3 regions of the Streptomyces sp. NPDC094034 genome follow, and region 2 is predicted to be linked to each of the others. Evidence: predicted binding sites of a transcription regulator. Region 2 holds the regulator's gene; each other region holds the start of a gene.
What was found. Region 2 encodes HrcA, which represses chaperone genes, less so after heat shock. Its sites were predicted from a motif close to TTNGCACTCNGNNNNNCNGAGTGCNAA; they were not measured.

Region 1: a site for HrcA is predicted at 3,568-3,594, ahead of groES (co-chaperone GroES). Genes of this name have one in related genera too.
Region 3: a site for HrcA is predicted at 3,869-3,895, ahead of groL (chaperonin GroEL). Genes of this name have one in related genera too.

Annotation. Positions count from the first base shown of each region.
Region 1 covers NZ_JBEOUD010000014.1:36,601-41,637, reverse strand. Annotated here, with positions in the region: gene ABTZ59_RS15160 (hypothetical protein) at 1-92, shown strand, start outside; gene ABTZ59_RS15155 (hypothetical protein) at 164-529, shown strand; gene ABTZ59_RS15150 (class I SAM-dependent methyltransferase) at 635-1,963, opposite strand; gene ABTZ59_RS15145 (polysaccharide deacetylase family protein) at 2,047-3,051, shown strand; gene ABTZ59_RS15140 (hypothetical protein) at 3,048-3,509, shown strand; gene groES (co-chaperone GroES) at 3,741-4,049, shown strand; gene groL (chaperonin GroEL) at 4,142-5,037, shown strand, end outside.
Region 2 covers NZ_JBEOUD010000001.1:281,685-286,721, forward strand. Annotated here, with positions in the region: gene ABTZ59_RS01270 (nitronate monooxygenase) at 1-432, opposite strand, end outside; gene dnaJ (molecular chaperone DnaJ) at 594-1,730, opposite strand; gene hrcA (heat-inducible transcriptional repressor HrcA) at 1,731-2,747, opposite strand; gene ABTZ59_RS01285 (MBL fold metallo-hydrolase) at 2,920-3,642, shown strand; gene ABTZ59_RS01290 (DUF3097 domain-containing protein) at 3,677-4,501, shown strand; gene ABTZ59_RS01295 (Uma2 family endonuclease) at 4,479-5,037, opposite strand, start outside.
Region 3 covers NZ_JBEOUD010000002.1:379,677-384,713, forward strand. Annotated here, with positions in the region: gene ABTZ59_RS04100 (JmjC domain-containing protein) at 1-198, shown strand, start outside; gene ABTZ59_RS04105 (hypothetical protein) at 461-1,360, shown strand; gene ABTZ59_RS04110 (Uma2 family endonuclease) at 1,432-1,983, shown strand; gene groL (chaperonin GroEL) at 2,078-3,703, opposite strand; gene ABTZ59_RS04120 (cold-shock protein) at 4,122-4,325, opposite strand; gene ABTZ59_RS04125 (ubiquitin-like small modifier protein 1) at 4,694-4,969, opposite strand.

The DNA of each region.
Region 1 (5,037 bases), on a different contig from region 2:
GACTGGTCCCTTCGGTCAGACATCAATGCTGGTCGGAGCGGCTGTTGATGGGGTCGGTACCGGTCCGCGGGGGCGGGGGAGCGCACCGCTGAGGCCAGTCCTGCCGTGTCCGTCCTATCCTGAAGAGGGAACGCATGCGCCATTCAGGGTTAAGGGGCGGCGGATGGAATGGATTTGGTGGATATTCGTCTTCTTCATCGTGGGCGGCTTCGGCTGGATCGCCGACACCGGCCGTACCGCGCTCCGAACCCGGCACGAACGAAGAATCGAGCGCTTCAAACTCCAGGAGCACGAGCGGCTGGCCCTTGAAGAGGCCAACAAGCCCCCGGAGCCGGTGTGCGGCTGCACCCACCATCTGGCGAAGCACGACAAGCAGGGCAAGTGCCACGAGGACGTGGAGGCGCCGATGGAGTGGGACGAGAACAAGAAGCCCCTGCGGTACGAGCGCCGACAGTGCAACTGCCAGCAGTACATCGGCCCGCAGCCGCTGTCACAGATCTACGCGGACGAGCTGACCGACCTGGACTGATCAGGCCGCTTGCCATTGCCGTCTGTCATTCCACCGGTCATTCCACCTGTCAGTCCGTCTGTCGGTCCGTCTGTCGTTCCCGCCGTCAACTTGGCGTTCCCGCCGTCAACTTGGCGCGCTCCCGGCCTGTTCCGCCGGGTGGCCGATGAGCATCGTGGGGGCGCCGGCGACCCTGGTGAGGAAGACCGTCGCCGCCTGGGGGCCCTTGAGTTTGAGCCGTCGGCGCAACTCCTCCGGTTCCACGGCCGAGCCGCGCTTCTTCACGGTCAGTACGCCGACCTCGCGTTCGCGCAGCAGCGCCTTCAGTTTCTTGAGCCCGAAGGGGAGTTGGTCGGTGATCTCATAGGCGGTGGCGAACGGTGTCGGGCGCGGTTCGTCGGCCGTGATGTAGGCGATCGTCTCGTCGAGCAGTCCGCCGACCAGGTCCTCGGCGACCTCGGCGACCAGATGCGCGCGGATGACGGCGCCGTCCGGCTCGTACAGGAAGCGGCCGAGGGGACGGACGGGCGGATCGGGCAGTCCGCGGCCGGTGAGGGTGGCCCCGGACGGCAGGAGGGTGGCACGGCGCGCACCGGGGACGACGGCCGCCGGGCCACCGTGTCCGCGCTCGCTCAGGGGCCCGTGCCCGCCCTCGCGCCGGTGCCAGAGCACCGCTTCCTTCACATCGCCGCCGTCCGAGATCCATTCGGCCTCGAAGTCGTCGGGGATCAGTTCGTGCGGGATGCCGGGCGCGATCTTGACCGCGCCCGCGCCGACCCGCCGTACCGCGTCGATCGCCCAGGACAACGGCGGTGAGTACGCCTCCGGATCGAAGATCCTGCCCCGGCCGCCGCGCCGCGCCGGGTCGATGAAGAGGGAGTCGGCCCCGGTCGTGTCGTACTCCAGGACATCCGCCCGGGTCACCGTCACGGGCGGACCGTCCGGTGCCAGGGTGCGCACATTGGTGAGGGCGATCTCGCAGGTCAGCGGGTCGAGGTCGACCGCCGTCACGGCGAGTCCCGCGCGGGCCAGTTCGATCGCGTCCCCGCCGATGCCGCAGCAGAGGTCCGTGACCCTGGAGTTCCCGGAGTTCCCGGAGTCCGGTGCGAGGGCGCGGAAGCGGGCGGCCCGGTGAGCGGCGACGCTGCCGCGCGTGGCCTGTTCGACGCCGTTCGGTGTGAAGTACATGCGGTACGCGTCGGCCGCGCCGAACTTCGCCACCCCGCGCTGGCGCAGCCGCGCCTGCGCCAGCGCCGCCGACACCAGCTCGGCCGGGTGCTCACGGCGCAGCCGGGTGGCGAGGGCGAGTTCCTGAGCCGGGTCGTGGTCGCGCACCTCGGCGAGCAGCGCCTGCCCCTCGGCGGAGAGGAGGGGCGCGAGGAGCGGCGTGGCAGGAGCCGGTCCCGGAAGGGGCGAGGCGGCGGGGGAGGAGGCGCGGTCGGTCACCCGCCCCATTGTGGGCCAGCCGGGGGACGGTACACGCCGGGGCGGCGGTGTCGGGTGCTCGCGGGCTCCGCGCGCTGACAGGATGCGACGCCATGCAGCTAGTACGACAAAAAGAAGAAATGTCCACACAGGCCGCATATCGCGCACCCGTCACCAGGCGGGAAACCAGGCGATGGTGCGGTCGTACGGTTCTGGCCGCGCTGCTGGTCGCAGCCCTCGGCTCGGGATGTACCGACCGGTCCGCCGAACCGGTGCAGCACGCGCCCGCCGCGCCCGCCGCCGGGAAGCCGGGCCGGCCAGCCGCCCCCGGGGTGCCGGGCGAGCGGACAGCGGCCGAACTGGACGCGCTCTACTCGCCCGAGAACGTACGCCGCGCCCAGGCCGAGCGCGCCGTCGCCGCGAAGAAGTGGGGGCTCGCGAGTACCCCCTTGGCCGCGCCCAGGCCGCCCGCTGTCAAGCCGGAGATCAGCACCCGTGAGGGCTTCGAGGTCGAGGGGGGCGAGGATCTGCCGCCGCTGTTCACCACCGTTCCGGTCGACGGCAAGAAGGTCGTCTTCCTGACGATGGACGACGGTTCGGAGAAGGACCCCGAACTGCTGCGGATGATGAGCGAGCTGAAGATCCCCTACACCGCCTTCCTCAGCGATTACGTCATCAACGACAACTACGGCTACTTCGGGCAGATGCGGGACCGCGGGGTCGCCATTCAGAACCACACCCTCAACCACCCGTACATGCCGGGTCTGTCGTACGAGGAGCAGAAGCGGGAGATCTGCGGCCAGCAGGATCTGCTGGAGAGGAACTACGGGAAGCGGCCCACGCTCTTCCGGCCGCCGTACGGCAACTACAACGCCGACACGCTGCGCGCCGCGAAGGAGTGCGGGATCAAGGCCGCGCCGATCTGGGCGTCCGAGGCGTTCCCCGACCACATGGAGTGGCGCGAGTGGGACCGGGACATGCACCCCGGCGACATCATCCTGACCCACTTCCGCGGACGGGACGAGTGGAAGGGCTCGATGCCCGACATGATCCGCCATGTGATGAAGGTCGTCACCGACAAGGGATACGCCGTGGGCAGGCTGGAGGACTACGTATGAGGCCCGCGCACCGGCTGCTGGCCGGGGTGCTGGCAGCCGGTGCGCTCCTCGCGGCCGGCTGCGCGCAGTCGTCCGGCGCGATGGACCCGATGGACCCGATCGAACGACTTGGCCGCAAGGCGGCGCAGCGGGTGAATCCGCATGACTCGGTCCCGCCCCCGGTGCCTGTGCCGCTACCGGGTCCCGGACCTGGAGCGAAGGCGGGGCCGGGGCCGGGGGCGGGGGCCGGCGCCGGTTCGGGGGCGCCGGGTCCGGGATCGGGAGCGGGGCCGATGTCCGTGCCCCCGTCCTCGTCCCCGTCCGCGGCGGGCGCCCCCGTACGCCCCGTCTGCGGGCTGCACGAGATGTCGCCCGCGCCACCGCCTTCGCCGCCGTTCCCGCCGTCCCCGCCGTTCTCCACCCCTTCGCCGCCGTCGCCACCGCTGCGGCACTGCCCTTCGGTCCTGCCCGACCCGTGAGGAACCCCGGCCCAGGAGCCGCTTTTCCGCACCGGGAAATCCGCCACGACCGCGCTCATTGGCACTCCGCTTGACCGAGTGCTAATCGCAGTCATAGTCTCGGGTCTGGCACTCCCCACTGGAGAGTGCCAAAGCGCGACTGACAGGTCCGGCACCCGCGACGACGGATCTATTTGGTCGCCACCCTCAGACAGTCAACCCCGTGAGATCTCCGAAGGGGGAGGTCGGATCGTGACGACCGCCAGCACCAAGGTTGCCATCAAGCCGCTTGAGGACCGCATTGTGGTCCAGCCGCTCGACGCCGAGCAGACCACGGCCTCTGGCCTGGTTATCCCGGACACCGCCAAGGAGAAGCCCCAGGAGGGCGTCGTCCTGGCCGTGGGCCCGGGCCGATTCGAGAACGGCGAGCGCCTTCCGCTCGACGTCTCCGTCGGCGATGTCGTTCTGTACAGCAAGTACGGCGGCACCGAAGTGAAGTACAGCGGCGAGGAGTACCTCGTCCTCTCGGCTCGCGACGTTCTCGCGATCATCGAGAAGTAATTCACCTAATTGCTTGTGGACCGCGCCCCTGGCCACCCTGCGACAGCCGGGCGGACAGGGGCGCGGTTCATTGAGAGGACAGAGAAGCTCCCATGGCGAAGATCCTGAAGTTCGACGAGGACGCCCGTCGCGCCCTTGAGCGCGGCGTCAACAAGCTTGCCGACACGGTGAAGGTGACGATCGGCCCCAAGGGCCGCAATGTCGTCATCGACAAGAAGTTCGGCGCCCCCACCATCACCAACGACGGTGTCACGATCGCCCGTGAGGTAGAGGTCGAGGACCCGTACGAGAACCTCGGCGCCCAGCTGGTGAAGGAGGTGGCGACCAAGACCAACGACATCGCGGGTGACGGCACCACCACCGCCACCGTGCTGGCCCAGGCGCTGGTCCGCGAGGGCCTGCGCAATGTCGCCGCGGGCGCCTCCCCGGCCGCCCTGAAGAAGGGCATCGACGCCGCGGTCAAGGCCGTGTCCGACGAGCTCCTCGCGACCGCCCGCCCGATCGACGACAAGTCCGACATCGCCGCCGTCGCCGCGCTCTCCGCCCAGGACGAGCAGGTCGGCGAGCTGATCGCCGAGGCGATGGACAAGGTCGGCAAGGACGGTGTCATCACCGTCGAGGAGTCCAACACCTTCGGTCTTGAGCTGGACTTCACCGAGGGCATGGCCTTCGACAAGGGCTACCTGTCCCCGTACATGGTGACCGACCAGGAGCGTATGGAGGCCGTCCTCGACGACCCGTACATCCTGATCCACCAGGGCAAGATCGCCAGCATCCAGGACCTGCTGCCGCTGCTGGAGAAGGTCATCCAGGCGGGTGGCTCCAAGCCGCTGCTGATCATCGCCGAGGACGTCGAGGGCGAGGCGCTCTCCACCCTCGTCGTCAACAAGATCCGCGGCACGTTCAACGCCGTCGCGGTGAAGGCCCCCGGCTTCGGTGACCGCCGCAAGGCCATGCTCGGCGACATCGCCACCCTCACCGGTGCGAC
Region 2 (5,037 bases):
GGCCTGGGCGAACGCGTCGAGCGTCGTCCTGGTCGGGCAGCCGAAGGTGAACGACACGACGGGCACCGGGTCGTCGAGCAGTATCGCCAGCTTCGCCTCGTAGCCGTCGTCCCGTCCGGCGTCGGGGTCGCCGAGCGGGGTCTCGTACCAGGTCGCCTCGCCGGCGAGCTGGTTGCGGTAGACCTCCACCGCCGCGCGGTCGGCGTAGCGCGGCTGCGGCATGAACAGGTTGATCCCGAAGGGCCGGCCGGTCAGCCCGCGCAACTGTTTGACCTCCTCGTACATGCCGTCCGCCGTTTTGTACCCGGCGGCGAGGAACCCGAGACCGCCGGCCTCGGAGACGGCCGCGGCCAGTTGCGGGCAGGAGGCGCCGCCCGCCATGGGGGCCTGCACGATCGGATACCGGCAGAGATCGGTCAGTGCGGAGGACATGCAGGCATCGTGTCATGCCTTGTATGACAGCTCCGAATCGGTGCCACCTCCGGCATGTGACAGAGGAAAGCGCGGCGCGGACACCACGCCCCGAGGCGCTCCAGGGGACAACGCCGGTGGCCCGGGGAGCACTCCCCGGGCCACCGGCGAAACCCGTTGTCCTAACGGCCGTTGAAGGCGTCCTTGAGCCGCGAGAACAGCCCCTGCTGCCCCGGCTGGAACTGGCCCGTGGGTCGTTCCTCGCCGCGCATCTTCGCCAGCTCCCGCAGCAGCCGTTCCTGCTCCGGGTCCAGCTTCGACGGGGTCATCACCTCGACATGGACGATCAGATCGCCCCGGCCGCCGCCCCGCAGATGCGTGATACCGCGGCCGTGCAGCGGAATCGACTGGCCCGACTGCGTACCGGGCCGGACGTCGATCTCCTCCAGGCCGTCCAGCGTCTCCAGCGGGCACTTCGTGCCGAGCGCCGCCGCGGTCATCGGGATCGTGACCGTGCAGTGCAGATCGTCACCGCGCCGCTGGAACACCGCGTGCGGCAGCTCGTGGATCTCGACATACAGGTCACCGGCGGGGCCGCCACCGGGGCCGACCTCGCCCTCGCCCGCGAGCTGGATGCGTGTGCCGTTGTCGACCCCGGCCGGGATCTTGACGGTGAGCGTACGGCGCGACCGGATCCGGCCGTCGCCCGCGCACTCGGGGCACGGCGTCGGCACGACCGTACCGAAGCCCTGGCACTGCGGACACGGCCGCGAGGTCATGACCTGGCCCAGGAAGGACCGGGTGACCTGCGAGACCTCACCGCGGCCCCGGCACATGTCACAGGTCTGCGCCGAGGTCCCCGGCGCCGCGCCCTCGCCCGAACAGGTCGTACAGACCACGGCCGTGTCGACCTGGATGTCCTTGGTCGTGCCGAAGGCCGACTCGTTGAGATCGATCTCCAGCCGGATCATCGCGTCCTGGCCGCGCCGCGTCCGCGAGCGCGGCCCGCGCTGCGACGCCGTACCGAAGAACGCGTCCATGATGTCGGAGAAGTTGCCGAAGCCACCGGCTCCGAACCCGCCCGCGCCCCCGCCGCCGCTCTGCGAGAGGGGGTCACCGCCGAGGTCGTAGACCTGCTTCTTCTGCGGGTCCGACAACACCTCGTAGGCGGCGTTGATCTCCTTGAAGCGCTCTTGCGTCTTGGGATCGGGATTGACATCCGGATGCAGCTCGCGCGCGAGTCTGCGGAATGCCTTCTTGATCTCGTCCTGAGATGCGTCGCGGCGTACGCCGAGTACGGCGTAGTAGTCCGTGGCCACTTACGACTCCGCCAGGATCTGTCCGACGTAACGTGCCACTGCGCGTACCGCTCCCATCGTTCCGGGGTAGTCCATGCGGGTCGGTCCGACCACGCCGAGTTTGGCGACTGCCTCGTCGCCAGAACCGTAGCCGACCGCGACGACGGACGTGGAGTTGAGCCCCTCATGGGCGTTCTCGTGCCCGATCCGTACGGTCATGCCGGGGTCCTTGGCCTCGCCGAGCAGCTTGAGAAGCACCACATGCTCCTCCAGCGCCTCAAGCACCGGCCGGATGGTCAACGGGAAATCGTGTCCGAAGCGGGTGATGTTGGCGGTACCGCCGATCATCAGCCGCTCCTCGGTCTCCTCAACCAGGGTTTCGAGCAGGGTCGCGAGCACCGTCGTGACGGTCCCCCGGTCCTCCTGCTCGAAGGAATCCGGCAGGTCCTGCACCAGCTGCGGGACATCCGCGAAGCGGCGCCCGACCACCCGGCTGTTGAGCCGGGCCCTCAGGTCCGCGAGCGAGGTCTCGCCGAACGGCGCGGGACAGTCGATCATGCGCTGCTCGACCCGTCCGGTGTCCGTGATCAGGACGAGCATCAGCCGCGCGGGCGCCAGCGCCAGCAACTCCACGTGCCGCACCGTCGAGCGGGTCAGCGAGGGGTACTGGACGACGGCGACCTGCCGGGTGAGCTGCGCCAGCAGCCGTACCGTACGACCCACGACATCGTCGAGATCCACGGCTCCGTCCAGGAAGTTCTGGATGGCGCGGCGCTCCGGCGAGGACAGGGGTTTGACCCCCGCCAGCTTGTCGACGAAGAGCCGGTATCCCTTGTCCGTCGGGATACGGCCCGCGCTGGTGTGCGGCTGGGCGATGAAGCCCTCGTCCTCCAGCACCGCCATGTCGTTGCGTACGGTCGCCGGGGAGACACCGAGCTTGTGCCGCTCGGTGAGCGCCTTGGAGCCGACGGGCTCTTCCGTCCCGACATAGTCCTGGACGATTGCGCGCAGCACCTCCAGCCTGCGTTCGCTGAGCATCGCACACCTCCAGCTCTCGTCCGTCGTTCCGGCCTTGGCACTCGCTCTGGAGGAGTGCCAGCACTCCCCCAGCCAGTGTACGGCCGTGGGGTACACCGCTAGCAAGAGCAGCCGACCACGCTACCCCGGGCTCGTGCCGGCCGGTGCCGATAGCGTCCCGTAGCGTCCCGGTATGAACGTCGCCTGGGAAGAATCCGGATGGGAGCCGCTGGCTCCGGGAGTGGGGCGGCTGCGGCTGCCGGGGTGGGACGCGACGACGGGACTGGCCGTGGGCGCCGACGCGGCGCTGCTCTACGACACGGGCTCCACGCTCCGCGAGGGCGCCGCGATCCGGGCACACACACGGACCCTGCTCGGCGGCCGTCGCGTGACCCATATCGCGCTGAGCCACCCGCACTTCGACCATGTACTGGGGACGGCCGCGTTCGCGGAGGCGGAGGTGTACGGGGCCGCGGGCATGGCGGAACTGCTCACCGGGGACACCGCGGGCCTGTACGAGGACGCCGTACGCCACGGGGTCGCCGCGGGGGAGGCAGCCGAGGCGGTGGACCTCCTGGTGGCGCCCCGGCACCCGGTGTCCGGGGAGGTGACGCTGAACCTGGGCGGCCTCCGGGTCGTGCTCGCGAACGCGGGGCCCGGTCATACCGCGCACGATCTCGCGATGCTGGTGCCCGGCTCCCCCGCGGTCGTCTTCTGTGGCGATCTGGTGGAGGAGTCCGGCGAGCCGCAGGCGGGCCCCGACGCGGTCCCGGCGCGCTGGCCGGCGGCCCTGGACCGGCTGCTGGCGCTGGGCGGCGAGGACGCGCTGTATGTGCCGGGGCACGGGGCGGTGGTGGACGCGGCGTTCGTACGGGCGCAGCGGGACGCGCTGGCCGCGCGGGCGGGGGCGTCGTAGCCGCCGCGCCGCGCCGCGGCCTATCGTCGTGCGCATGCGCAGCTACAGCCCTGATCTGACGCCCCCGTGGAAGAAGTCCACGCCCGCGCCCGAGGTCCCCGCCGAGCCGGATCTGGTGGTCGAGGAGGTGTCAACGGGCTTCTGCGGCGCGGTGATCCGCTGCGAGAAGACCGCCGAGGGTCCGACGGTCACGCTGGAGGACCGCTTCGGCAAGCACCGGGTCTTCCCGCTGCTGCCCGCCGGATTCCTCCTGGAGGGCCGTCCGGTGACCCTGGTCCGCCCGGCGACGGCGGACCCCTCCCGACCGTCCCGCACCGCCTCCGGCTCGGTCGCCGTCCCCGGGGTCCGCGCGCGCGTGGCGAGGGCGGGCCGCATCTATGTGGAGGGCCGGCACGACGCGGAGCTGGTCGAGAAGGTGTGGGGCGACGATCTGCGCGTCGAGGGCGTGGTCGTGGAATACCTGGGCGGCATCGACGATCTCCCGGCCATCGTCGGCGAGTTCGCGCCGGCCCCGGACGCGCGGCTGGGCGTCCTGGTCGACCATCTGGTACCGGGCTCGAAGGAGTCCCGCATCGCGTCCGCGGTGACGGGCGCGGACGTCCTGGTGGTGGGCCACCCCTACATCGACGTCTGGCAGGCGGTGAAGCCGTCGTCGGTGGGGATCGCGGCATGGCCGACGGTGCCGAGGGGCGAGGACTGGAAGACGGGGGTGTGCCGCGCGCTGGGCTGGCCGGAGAACACCGGGGCGGCGTGGCAGCACGTGCTGTCGCGTGTGCGCTCCTACCGGGACCTGGAACCCGCGCTGCTGGGGAGGGTGGAGGAACTGATCGACTTCGTCACGGTCGGCGGTACCGTCTGACGGGAGGAAGGCTCTCGAAGTCGGAGGTGTCGAGCTCGACTCCAAGCACTGCCAGGGGTACGGGGTCGCCGAACTTGCTGGTCCGCTCCGTGCGATAGTCGGCGCGCTCTCCGCTGCCGGCCGGTTCGGTGAGCAGCACACAGCGCTGCTCCATCGGGTCGATGATCAGATAAGCGGGCACATTGCCCGCTGCGTAGATCGAACGCTTAACGCCGTAGTCCCGATCGCCGCTGGTCTTGGAGACCACCTCAAGCACCAGGGTGACGTCCGGGGCCGGAATCAGCCGCCCCGACCCAAGTCTGGCGGCCCGCTCAAGGACCACCAGATCGGGCTGCGGCTCACTTTCCTCACCAGGGATGGCGATGTCCTGCGTCTGAAGACGGCTCCAGTGCTTGCGCGGGATCTGGTCCTGCACAGATTCCACGATCGCGTTATGGACCCGGTCGGGCCCCGCCATCATCACAATGTCCCCCCTGAGGAGTTCCGCCTTGAACCTCTCCGGAACCTCAAGGCTCTCGAAGAACTTGGCGGTGTCG
Region 3 (5,037 bases), on a different contig from region 2:
GCCCATCAACTCGTCGACCATCTCGTGACCGAGGACTTCATGCGTGAAGCCCTGCACGAGGCGGACCTGACCAGCGATCTGGTGTCGGAGGTCGTGCGGACGCGTGAGTTGCTGTGCCACGCGCTGGCATCGCTCGACCTACGAAAGGCAGAGCAGGAGATCCGGCGGTCGGCGACGAAACGCCCGCTGACGACCTGATCTCCCGCCCGCACGCCTCATCCGCACCGCGAGCGCCCGGGGCTCAAGCCTCGGGATCCGAGCCCTTTTTCCAAGGATGGGGTGGCGGGTCTTTACCCACCCACCCTCCCTGCCTGGGGAGTTGACTTTTCGTGACCGATTTGCCACGCAGGGTCGCGACGCTTTAGCGTGCCCATAGAGCACAAAACGGGCCCCCGCCGATGCTAACGACATCTGGCGAGGGCCTGACCAACCAGATCGACACCCAAAGAAAAGCGATCCGATGGCTGAGAGTCAGCTTAGTGCCGCCGCGCCCGAGACGCACGCGGCCTCACCCGCTTCACCCACTTCTCCCCCGATGGCGTCCCCCGGGTACGGCAAACGTTCGACACCCGGTCAACAGGCCCGCGGCGCCGACACCTTCGCGCAGCTGCCGCCGCGCGAGGCCGCCGTCGCCGCGTTCATCGACCGGCTGCCCGAGGGCACGGACATCTCGGTGAAGGCCCTCGCCAAGGTGCTCCCGTACGGGCAGTGCGCCCTGCGTACCGCGCTTCGCCGACTCCAGGTGGCCGGGCATCTGCGACGCGGCAAGGAACACCTCGCCGGTCCTGACGGCATGCGCTGGGTGACGCGTACGTGGTTCTCCCGTACCGCGCGGGACAACGAGTGGTGGGCCGCGTTCGTCTCCGGCGACCTGGCCACCGCGGACGCACGGGCCAACACCTCGGATCCGCCGACCCGTTCCCGCGCCTTCATCCTGCTCGCCGCGCTCGGCCGCAGCGCGCCGGTCCTGTCGCTGTCGGCCGCCGACTGCGCGGCCCTGGAACCCCTGACCACGCCGTGGTTCGAACGGGGCGCCACCGAGAGGGACATCCTGCACGCCCTCACCGCCGGACTCCCCGCCGTCGTCCACCACCCGGCGGCCCTCGCCCGCGTACGGCTGACGTCCAAGCTCCCACCCGAGCGGATCCGCGCTCCACGCCCGCCGCTGCGCGTCCTGGAGTGCGCGAAGTGCGGCGCCCCCGGCCGCCCCGAAGTACTCACCGACGGCGAGTGCGGCCCATGCCGGGGCGAGCCCGTCCCCGTACCCCCTGTCTCCCGGCTATCCCCCGCCCAGCTCCGCGCCCGCGTCGCCGAGGCCCGCGCGGCGGCGACCCGCCCACCCGAAAGGACTCGTACATGACCATCCAGTCGATCCGCCGCCATAAATCCGGGGCACCACGGAGGGGAAGAGGCGACGACGTGCGGCCGCAGATGTCCGTCGAGGACTTCGAGGAACTTGCTCGCAAGGCTCCCGAGACGGTGCTGCTCGAATTCATCAACGGAAAGCTAGAGGTCAAGCCCGTGCCGGACCAGCTTCACGGGGCCATTGCCATGTGGCTCCTGCGGCAGTGCATGCAGCAACGTCCCGAACTCGCGTTGCACCCGGCGCAGGGACTCCTCACGGAGACCTACCGCAACGGCCGCGCCCGCGCGGACGGCGCCCTCGCACCGCTCGACCACTTCGTGGACCAGGATGGTGAGTGGGCCAGCCCCGACGGCGTACTGATGACAGTCGAAGTGACTTCTCACGACCACGACACGGACCGCCGCGACCGCACCGAGAAGCGCGATGGCTACGCGGCGGCGGACATCCCCGTCTATCTCCTCATCGACCGCGACGCGGAAGAAATGGTCCTTTACACCGATCCGCGGAAGGGCAAATACCAGACGCGCACCACACGCCCTTACGGCGCTACGGTCAAGCTCCCGCACCCCGTCTCCATCACCCTGGAAACCGAGAAGCTCAAGGACTACACCCGCTGACGAAGCCTCGCTGAAACGCCCGAGGGCGGCACCCCCGCGAAGGGGTACCGCCCTCGGTCACTTCAGACCATGGACCGGGTCCGAGCCGTCAGGCTCAGAAGTCCATGTCACCGCCCGGCATGCCGCCGCCGGCCGGGGCCGCGCCGGCCTTCTCCGGCTTGTCGGCGATGACGGCCTCGGTGGTGAGGAACAGCGCCGCGATGGAGGCGGCGTTCTGCAGGGCAGAGCGCGTCACCTTCGCGGGGTCGATGATGCCCTCGGCGATCATGTCGACGTACTCGCCGGACGCGGCGTTCAGGCCGTGACCCACCGTCAGGTTGCGGACCTTCTCCACGACGACGCCGCCCTCAAGACCACCGTTGACGGCGATCTGCTTGAGCGGAGCCTCCAACGCGAGCTTGACGATCGCGGCACCAGTGGCCTCGTCGCCCGTCAGCTCAAGCTTCTCGAAGACCGAGGAAGCCTGGAGCAGAGCCACGCCACCACCGGCGACGATGCCCTCCTCGACGGCGGCCTTGGCGTTGCGCACCGCGTCCTCGATGCGGTGCTTGCGCTCCTTGAGCTCGACCTCGGTCGCGGCGCCGGCCTTGATGACGGCCACGCCGCCGGCCAGCTTCGCGAGGCGCTCCTGGAGCTTCTCGCGGTCGTAGTCCGAGTCGCTGTTCTCGATCTCGGCGCGGATCTGGTTGACCCGGCCGGCGACCTGGTCGCTGTCACCGGCACCGTCGACGATGGTGGTCTCGTCCTTGGTGATGACGACCTTGCGGGCGCGGCCCAGCAGGTCCAGGCCGGCGTTCTCCAGCTTGAGGCCGACCTCCTCGGAGATGACCGTACCGCCGGTGAGGATGGCGATGTCGTTGAGCATGGCCTTGCGGCGGTCACCGAAGCCCGGGGCCTTGACGGCGACGGACTTGAAGGTGCCACGGATCTTGTTGACGACCAGGGTCGACAGCGCCTCGCCCTCGACGTCCTCCGCGATGATCAGCAGGGGCTTGCCCGACTGCATGACCTTCTCCAGCAGCGGAAGGAGGTCCTTCACGTTGCCGATCTTGGAGTTGACGATCAGGAGGTACGGGTCGTCCAGGGACGCCTCCATACGCTCCATGTCGGTGGCGAAGTACGCCGAGATGTAGCCCTTGTCGAAGCGCATGCCCTCGGTGAGCTCAAGCTCAAGACCGAAGGTCTGCGACTCCTCGACGGTGATGACGCCTTCCTTGCCGACCTTGTCCATCGCCTCGGCGATCAGCTCGCCGATCTGGGTGTCGGCGGCGGAGATGGAGGCGGTCGAAGCGATCTGCTCCTTGGTCTCCACGTCCTTGGCCTGCTCCAGCAGGGCACCGGAGACGGCCTCGACGGCCTTCTCGATACCGCGCTTGAGGGCCATCGGGTTGGCACCGGCGGCCACGTTGCGCAGGCCCTCGCGGACCAGCGCCTGGGCGAGCACCGTGGCGGTGGTCGTACCGTCACCGGCGACGTCGTCCGTCTTCTTGGCGACTTCCTTGACCAGCTCGGCGCCGATCTTCTCGTACGGGTCCTCCAGCTCGATCTCCTTGGCGATGGACACACCATCGTTGGTGATCGTGGGGGCGCCCCACTTCTTCTCCAGGACGACGTTTCGGCCCTTGGGGCCAAGGGTGACCTTGACGGCGTCGGCGAGCTGGTTCATCCCGCGCTCGAGACCGCGCCGTGCCTCCTCGTCGAACGCGATGATCTTGGCCATGTGAAGTGGTCCTCCCGGACGGATGGGGTCTCCCCTGCTCGAACGCAGTTGAGAGCTTGGGGAAGGATTGCTCCGGACCGCGCTGGCGCCCGCGACGGACGGCCTGAGAGCCGTGCGGTTCCTTGCCCCACCGGCTCTTCGGGCCTCACCGACCCGGTCCTTAAGTTGTCACTCTCACTTGCAGAGTGCTAACGCAATGATTAGCACTCGACCCCCGAGAGTGCAAGCTCCTCCCGTTCGCAGCGGCCCCGCCGAGGCCCCGCCGAGGCCCCGCCGAGGCCCCTCCGGACGCTCCGGACCGGCCGGAACGCACGAAGGGTCCGCATCCCCTGTTCGGGATGCGGACCCTTCGGCGTGAGTCACGAGTCGTGCGTCGTGAGTTCGTACATCAGTGCGTCGGTGGCCGATCGCGCCGGGATCAGACGGCGAGCTTGACCATGTCCGCCTGCGGACCCTTCTGGCCCTGCGAGATCTCGAACTCCACTCGCTGACCTTCTTCAAGGGTGCGGTAACCGTCCATCTGGATCGCGCTGTAGTGGACGAAAACATCCGCACCACCGTCTACCGCGATGAAGCCGTAGCCCTTCTCCGCGTTGAACCACTTGACGGTGCCCTGAGCCATGCCTAACTCCCCTATTACTGGCCCTTGCACGGGGCCACACTTCGCGCCGGAACGCGTCGACCGCGGCTGAATGTATCTGCCCAACTGCCCTCTGCAACAGGTCAATCGGACGAGAATTCTGGGCATGGCTGAACAGGCATAGCGTTGAATTCCCTGCGTTCCAGGGCAAGTCGGGCCGGGCAAAGCGCACCTACGGCGCATACGGCACTCCGACTTCGACCCCATGTTGTCGCGTTCTCGCATGCGTTCGGCAGAGGCGACAGCGGGGCGTTCCCCTACTGTACCGCGCTCAACCATGTAGAACGGCCCCCTCCGCTTCTCTCACGGAGGGGGCCGTACCAGTCACAGAGCGGAGGAGGATGCGGGGATCAGCCTCCGGCGACGGCGGGAATGATCGAGACACCTGCGCCCGCCGGGGTGGCGGTCTCCAGGCCCTGTTCGAAGCGGACGTCGTCGTCGTTCACGTACACGTTCACGAAGCGGCGCAGCTTGCCCTGGTCGTCCAGGACGCGGGCGGCGATGCCCGGGTGGTTCGTCTCCAGGGACTGGATGACCTCGGAGAGGGTCGCCCCCTCGGCGGCGACCTCGGCCTTGCCGCCGGTGTACGTACGGAGAATGGTGGGGATGCGGACGTTGACGCTCATGGTGGTGTTCTGCCTTCCGTCTTCCGTAACGTCGTGGTGGTCGTCAGTCGCCGGTCGCGGGGCCGGTC